2 linked regions of the Variovorax paradoxus genome follow. The protein of the gene in region 1 binds, or shares a complex with, the protein of each later gene. Links are inferred from orthologs where the notes say so. Each region holds a gene or a part of one and is shown in the gene's direction. Other genes may lie near its edges. The genes, in order: QFZ47_RS17815 and dapF.

Region 1 (3,302 bases):
AGGTGGCGTTCATGTCCTTGCTGTACTTGGTGCCGAGCACGAACACGTGGCCCACCTCGATGCCGCGCTCGATGGCGAGCACGCCCTTGCCGTCGGGCGAGGCGTCGCCCGCCACCACGTTGCGCAGGTCGGCCACCAGCTCGGGCTCGGGCAGGTCGCGGCCCCAGTTGACGCCGGTCATGTGGAAGTCGATCTCGTTGGCGCCGGTGATCCAGTCGGCCAGCACCGCCGCTTCGCGGTCGGCCACGAGCTTGACCGGCTTCTTCAGGTTCAGCGGGCCGAGGTAGCCGGGCTTGCAGCCGAAGTGTTCGTCGATTTCGGCCAGTGTTGCAAAGCGGAAGCCCTGGTCCAGGCCCGGCACCTTGCCGACCTTGATCTCGTTCATGTCGTGGTCGCCGCGCAAGAGCAGCAGCCAGACCTGCGAGCCCTTCGGGTTGCCGGCCTCGTCGACGATGTCGGTGGCCAGCACCAGCGACTTGACCGTGGTCGACAGCGGCACGCCGAGCAGTTCGGCCACATCGGCGCACGTGGCCTTGCCGGGGGTCGGGGTCTTTTCGAGCGCCTTGGCCGCCGCGGGGCGCGGGCCGGCCGGCGCGAGCGCCTCGGCCTTCTCCATGTTGGCCGCGTAGTCGCTGCCGGGGCAGTAGACGATGGCGTCTTCGCCGGTGGCCGCAATCACCTGGAACTCTTCGCTCAGGTCGCCGCCGATGGCGCCGCTGTCGGCCGCCACGGCGCGGTAGCGCAGGCCGAAGCGGTCGAAGATGCGGCGGTAGGCGTCGGCCATGACCTGGTAGCTGGCCTTGGCTGCGCCCAGGTCGCGGTCGAAGCTGTAGGCGTCCTTCATGATGAACTCACGCCCGCGCATCAGGCCGAAGCGCGGACGGCGCTCGTCGCGGAACTTGGTCTGGATCTGGTAGAAATTCTTCGGCAGCTGCTTGTAGCTGCGGATTTCCTGGCGCGCGATGTCGGTCACCACCTCTTCGCTGGTGGGCTGGACCACGAAGTCGCGGTCATGGCGATCCTTGATGCGCAGCAGCTCGGGGCCCATCTTGTCGAAGCGGCCGGTCTCCTGCCAGAACTCGGCCGGCTGCACCACGGGCATCGCGAGCTCGACGGCGCCGGCGCGGTTCATTTCCTCGCGCACGATCGCCTCGACCTTGCGGATCACGCGCAGCCCCATCGGCATGTAGGTGTAGATGCCCGTGCCGAGCTTCTTGATCATGCCCGCGCGCATCATGAGCCGATGGCTCGCGACCTCGGCGTCGGCGGGCGCTTCCTTGAGGGTGGAGACAAAAAATCGGGAAGCTTTCATCGGGATCGCGCTGGTGGATTCAAAGTCGTAGGGAAGACGGATGCCGGCAGGGAGACCTCCGGGAACCCGCGGGCCTCGAACTGGCCGCTTGCCGTGTGCAACCCGGCATGCATAATCGACTCAGTTCAAAAATTGGGGTTTGATTATGCTCGACCGGGACGGCTTCAGGCCCAACGTCGGCATCATCCTGCTCAACCAGAGAAACCAGGTTTTCTGGGGCAAACGCATACGCACGCATTCCTGGCAGTTTCCGCAAGGCGGCATAGACCGCGGCGAAAGTCCCGAGCAAGCCATGTTCCGGGAACTGCACGAGGAAGTCGGGCTCCATCCGGAGCACGTGCGCATCGTGGCCCGTACCCGTGACTGGTTGCGCTACGAGGTGCCGGATCGGTTCATCCGCCGTGACGCACGGGGCCACTACAAGGGCCAGAAGCAAATCTGGTATTTACTGCAATTGATCGGTCACGACTGGGATCTGAACCTGCGCGCGACCGACCACCCCGAATTCGACGCCTGGCGATGGCACGACTACTGGGTGCCGCTCGATGTGGTCGTCGAATTCAAACGCGGCGTCTACGAGATGGCACTGACCGAGCTTGCTCGCTACCTGCCGCGGCAGGATTTCCGCAACCGCTTCCTGCGCAGCAATGTGCGCGCCCGAGAGTTCGAGCGCCACACGCCCGACGGCGGCGCGCCCGCGGGGCTGGACCTGCCGCCCGGCGGCAGTTTCGACCCGCATCCCGACATTAATTCCGCGAGCGATGAACCTTCTCCTCCCCACAACAAAGCGCCCTTCTTTCCGTCGCAGCACTGAGAGCGCGCTGCTCGTGGTATGCCTGGCCCTGCTTGCCGGATGCGCATCGGGCACACACGACACGGACAATCCCGACTGGGCGCAGGCCGGCATGCCGCCGCCGCCCAAGCGCTACGAGACGGACGCCGAATGGAAGGAAAGCGAAGCCCCGCCGCCGCCAGCCTTCGACGTCAAGCGCCTCGAGCCGATCGCGATGCCGCCCTACATGTCGCTGAAGTTCGGCGTCGATCCGGCCACCATCACGATCACCGGCGACGGCGTGGTGCGCTACGTGGTGGTCGCGACCAGCCGCAGTGGCGGGGACGCGGCGCTGAACGCTTTCTACGAAGGCGTGCGCTGCTCGACCGACGAGGTGAAGAGCTACGCGCGATACAACAACGGCGCCTGGAGCAAGGTCGAACGGCCCGAGTGGAAGAGCTTCCGCGACCTGAACTCGAGCTATGCCAGGCAGCTGGCGCAACAGGGCCTGTGCCGCGGCCATGCGCCCCGCGTCTCGGTCAAGGACATGGTCACGAACATGCGAGACCCGGCACGCCAGCTGCAATAAGGCAGGGCGGCAGACGATCGAACGGGGCCTTGAAGGGCCCCGTTTCCATTCCAACCCGGCCTCAGCTGCGCATCAGCACCATGTTGTCGCGGTGGACCATTTCCGGCTCCGCCACGTAGCCCAGCAAGCGCTCGAATTCCGACGAGGGCTTGCGGCACAGCAGCCGGGCCTCGACGCTCGAATAATTGGCCAGACCGCGGGCGAGTTCGACCCCGTCGGCATCGCGCACGGCGATCACGTCGCCGCGCGAAAACTCTCCCGAGACACCCGTCATGCCGATCGGCAGCAGGCTCTTGCCCTCGGCACGCACCTTGGCCGCCGCACCCGCATCGACGGTGACCGCACCGCGCAGTTGCAGGTGGTCCGCCATCCAGCGCTTGCGCGCCTGGTGCTTGGCCGTCTGCGCCACCAGCAGCGTGCCAATGGATTCGCCGCGCGTCAGGCGCAGCAAAGCGTCGGTCTCGCGCCCCCAGGCGATCACGGTGGAGGCGCCCGAGCCGGCCGCGCGCTTGGCCGCGAGGATCTTGGTGATCATGCCGCCGCGGCCGAGGCTGGAGCCCGCCCCGCCCGCCATGGCTTCGAGCGCCGGATCGCCGGCCGCCGCCTCGTGCACGAATTTCGCGTCCGGA
Region 2 (3,242 bases), 1.9 Mb from region 1 along the record:
AGAGCGCGGCCGCCGCGCGCGGCAGGATCGCCAGGCCGAGCCCGAACGAGACCATGCGGCACATCGAATCGAAGCTGCGCACCTGCACCCGGATGCGGGGCGTGCGCTTGGCCGCGTCGGCCGCCGCCATCACCTTGCGCGTGAGCGATGCGCTCCGTGCCAGCGTGACCAGGTCGTGCTCGAGCACGTCCGCGAGGCAGGCGTTCTGCCGGCCGTCCAGCAGGTGGCCCGCCGGCACCAGCAGCACCAGCTGGTCGACATTGCAGACAAGGGTCTCCAGGCCTTCGTGCGGCACGTTGTCGCCGATGACGGCCAGCTCCGCCGTGCCCTTCTGCACGGCGCGGATGCCGTCTTCGCTCAGGGCATCTTCCATGTCGATCACCACGTGCGGATAGCGGCGGGCGTACTCGGCCAGCACGCTGGGCAGGAAGCCGCCGAAAGCGGAAGGATTGGCACACAGCCGCAGATGGCCGGTGGCGCCCGAGTGCAGGTCGTCGACGGCCTGCACGAGCTGTTCCAGGCGCGCGATCACCTCGATCGCGTGCCGGTGCAGGGTCTGTCCCTCGGGCGTGGCGGTCACGCCGCGCTGGCCGCGCTGGAGCAGCGCCATGCCGCAATGCCGTTCGAGATCGGTGATGCGCTTGCTGGCCGCCGGAAGCGATACGCCGAATCGGTCTGCACCCGCGGTCAGGCTTCCACCATCGACAACCGCGACAAAAAGTCGCAGCGAGGTGAGATCGAAACGATTCAGATTGATCATGGCGGGTGGATTTGACCATCGCCGGCGCTACGATCCATTGAAAGACGCAAGACACCATGCCTATCCTCCATCGACCCGGTTTCATCTTTTCTCCGCGTGCGCGCGGCACCATGGCGGCCGCCCTTTGCGCGGCATCGCTCTTCATGGCGGGCTGCGAAACAAAACCCGAATTCCGCCCGCTCACCTCCGAGGTGCCGCCGCCGCCCACTTTCGTGACCGTGCCGAGCGAAGAAACCTGCCAGGCCGTGGAGGCGCGCTATGCGCTCGGCCAGGCCCTCGATCCGCTGCTGCTGGAGCAGATGCGCACGCGCACCGGTTCCAAGTCCGCACGCACTTCGGCCGTCGGCGCGCCGCTGCCGTCTCCGGCCGATCCGGGGCGGCTCAATGTGGACGTCGATCCGCAGGGCCGCATCAGCGGCGCGCGCTGCGGCTGAAGTCGAACGCCACCATTCCAGGGGCGGATAATCGCCCAATGCGAATCCGCTTTACCAAGATGCAGGGTGCCGGCAACGATTTCGTCGTGCTGGACGAAACGCGCGGCACGCTGGGCCTCACGGCCGCGCAGTACCGCTTCCTGGCCGACCGCCATTTCGGCGTCGGCGCCGACCAGATCCTCACGGTGCGGCCTCCCTCCAAGGGCGCGGCCGAGGGGGTCGATTTCCAGTACGTGATCCACAACGCCGACGGCGGCGAGGTGGAGCAGTGCGGCAACGGCGCGCGCTGCTTCATGCGCTTCGTGCGCGAGCACCACCTGACCGACAAGGACACGGTGCGCGTCGAAACGCTGGCCGGCATCATCGAGCCGCGCATGAGCGAGGACGGCCGGGTCACGGTCGACATGGGGCCGCCCATCTTCGAACCCGCGCGCGTGCCCTTCGACACCGCCGGCCTCGATTCGCAGCCCGACGGCGCCTGGCACAGCTGGCACCTGGCCCTCGGCACGCATGCCGAATCGGCCATTGTTTCGCTCGCGGTGCTGTCGATGGGCAACCCGCATGCGGTGCAGGTGGTCGACAACGTCGACACCGCGCCCGTGGCCCGGCAGGGCCCGCAGATCGAGCACCATCCGCGTTTTCCGCAGCGGGTGAATGCCGGCTTCATGCAGGTGGTCGACCGCTCGCACATCAAGCTGCGCGTGTTCGAGCGCGGCGCCGGCGAAACGCTGGCCTGCGGCACCGGCGCCTGCGCGGCGGTGGTGGCGGGCATCCGGCTCGGGCTGCTGGAGCACCGGGTCGACGTGCAGACGCATGGCGGCGTGCTCACGATCGGCTGGGAGGGCGAGGGGAACCCCGTGCTCATGACCGGCCCGGCCACCACGGTTTTCGAGGGGGACATCGAGGTGCCCGAGCTGCCATGACCAACTTCAGAAACAACAAAGACGACGCCATGAACCCGATCACCGAAGACGACATCGCCAACTACCTGGCGAACACGCCCGACTTCTTCGAGCGGCACGCCCAGTTGCTGGCGCAGGTGCAGCTCACCAGCCCGCACGGCAACCGCGCCGTGAGCCTGCAGGAGCGCCAGGCCGAGATGCTGCGCGAGAAGATCAAGGCGCTGGAGCATCGCCTGATGGACATGGTGCGCCACGGCACCGAGAACGTGGTCATCGCCGACCGCCTGCAGCGCTGGACCAGCGGCCTGCTGACCACGCGCGATCCGCGCAGCCTGCCGTACCGCATCGCGGTCGACCTGCAGTCGCTGTTCCTGGTGCCGCAGACCGCCATCAAGGTGTGGGACTGCGGCGCCGACTACCTCAACGAGGCCTATGCGCAGTGGGTGAGCGACGACGTGAAGGCGCTGGCCACCTCGCTGACCTCGCCCTACTGCGGGCTCAATTCGGGCTTCGAGGCGGCCAACTGGCTGCCCGAGCCGGCCGGTGCGATGTCGATCGCGCTGATCCCGCTGCGGCCCGATGCCGAGTCGCCGGCCTTCGGCCTCTTGGTGCTGGCCTCGCCGGACGCGCAGCGCTTCAACGCCGAAATGGGCACCGACTTTCTCGAACGCATCGCCGAACTGGCTTCGGGCGCGCTGTCGCGGCTGCGGCCTTGAGCGGGCAGCGCCGGTCCTGGCGGGCCGCCGCCCGGCCCGTGCTGTGGACGGTGCTGCTGGCCGCGCTGCTGGCCTACCTCGCTATCGCCGCGGTCATCTGGCGGCGCGCGGTCGAGGCGCTTGCCAATCCCCCGCAACGGCCGGCCGACGCCGCGCTGGTCCTGGGCAACCGCGCATTTCTCGATGGCAAGCCCAATCCCTGCCTGACGGGCCGGGTCGACACCGCCATTGCGCTGGCCGATGCGGGCCTTGCGAAGCAGCTTGTGCTGTCGGGTGGCGTCGACAAGGAGGACGGCCGCATCGAGGCCGAGGTGATGCAGCGGCATGCGCGGGCCCAGGGCTACGCCGGGCCGCTGCTGCTGGAGCCGGCATCGACTTCGACCCGCCTGAATCTCGCGATGTCGCGTCCGATGCTGCAGGCGGCGGGCAT

What was found.
Region 2: the proteins of QFZ47_RS17815 (region 1) and dapF are in contact, whole or in part, in a solved structure (PDB 5YGU), measured with the Escherichia coli proteins. The link is inferred for Variovorax paradoxus from one-to-one orthologs.

What each region holds. Positions count from the first base shown.
Region 1 is NZ_JAUSXL010000002.1:3,005,452-3,008,753, reverse strand. The notes cover bases 303-3,291. They hold QFZ47_RS17815 (RNA pyrophosphohydrolase), read left to right. Parts: upstream 303-1,457; coding sequence 1,458-2,126; downstream 2,127-3,291. Other genes in these bases: proB (glutamate 5-kinase), read right to left, coding at 2,735-3,291; QFZ47_RS17810 (CNP1-like family protein), read left to right, coding at 2,140-2,673; QFZ47_RS17820 (proline--tRNA ligase), read right to left, coding at 303-1,312. Outside these bases: more of QFZ47_RS17820, read right to left, coding at 1-302; more of proB, read right to left, coding at 3,292-3,302. UniProt on the Escherichia coli protein: Master regulator of 5'-end-dependent mRNA decay.
Region 2 is NZ_JAUSXL010000002.1:1,065,571-1,068,812, reverse strand. What follows is about bases 246-3,174. They hold dapF (diaminopimelate epimerase), read left to right. Parts: upstream 246-1,232; coding sequence 1,233-2,117; downstream 2,118-3,174. Other genes in these bases: QFZ47_RS08770 (YdcF family protein), read left to right, coding at 2,809-3,174; QFZ47_RS08775 (DUF484 family protein), read left to right, coding at 2,114-2,812; QFZ47_RS08785 (I78 family peptidase inhibitor), read left to right, coding at 817-1,194; QFZ47_RS08790 (LysR family transcriptional regulator), read right to left, coding at 246-760. Also shown: more of QFZ47_RS08790, read right to left, coding at 1-245; more of QFZ47_RS08770, read left to right, coding at 3,175-3,242. UniProt on the Escherichia coli protein: Involved in the succinylase branch of the L-lysine biosynthesis and in the biosynthesis of the pentapeptide incorporated in the peptidoglycan moiety. Catalyzes the stereoinversion of LL-2,6-diaminopimelate (L,L-DAP) to meso-diaminopimelate (meso-DAP).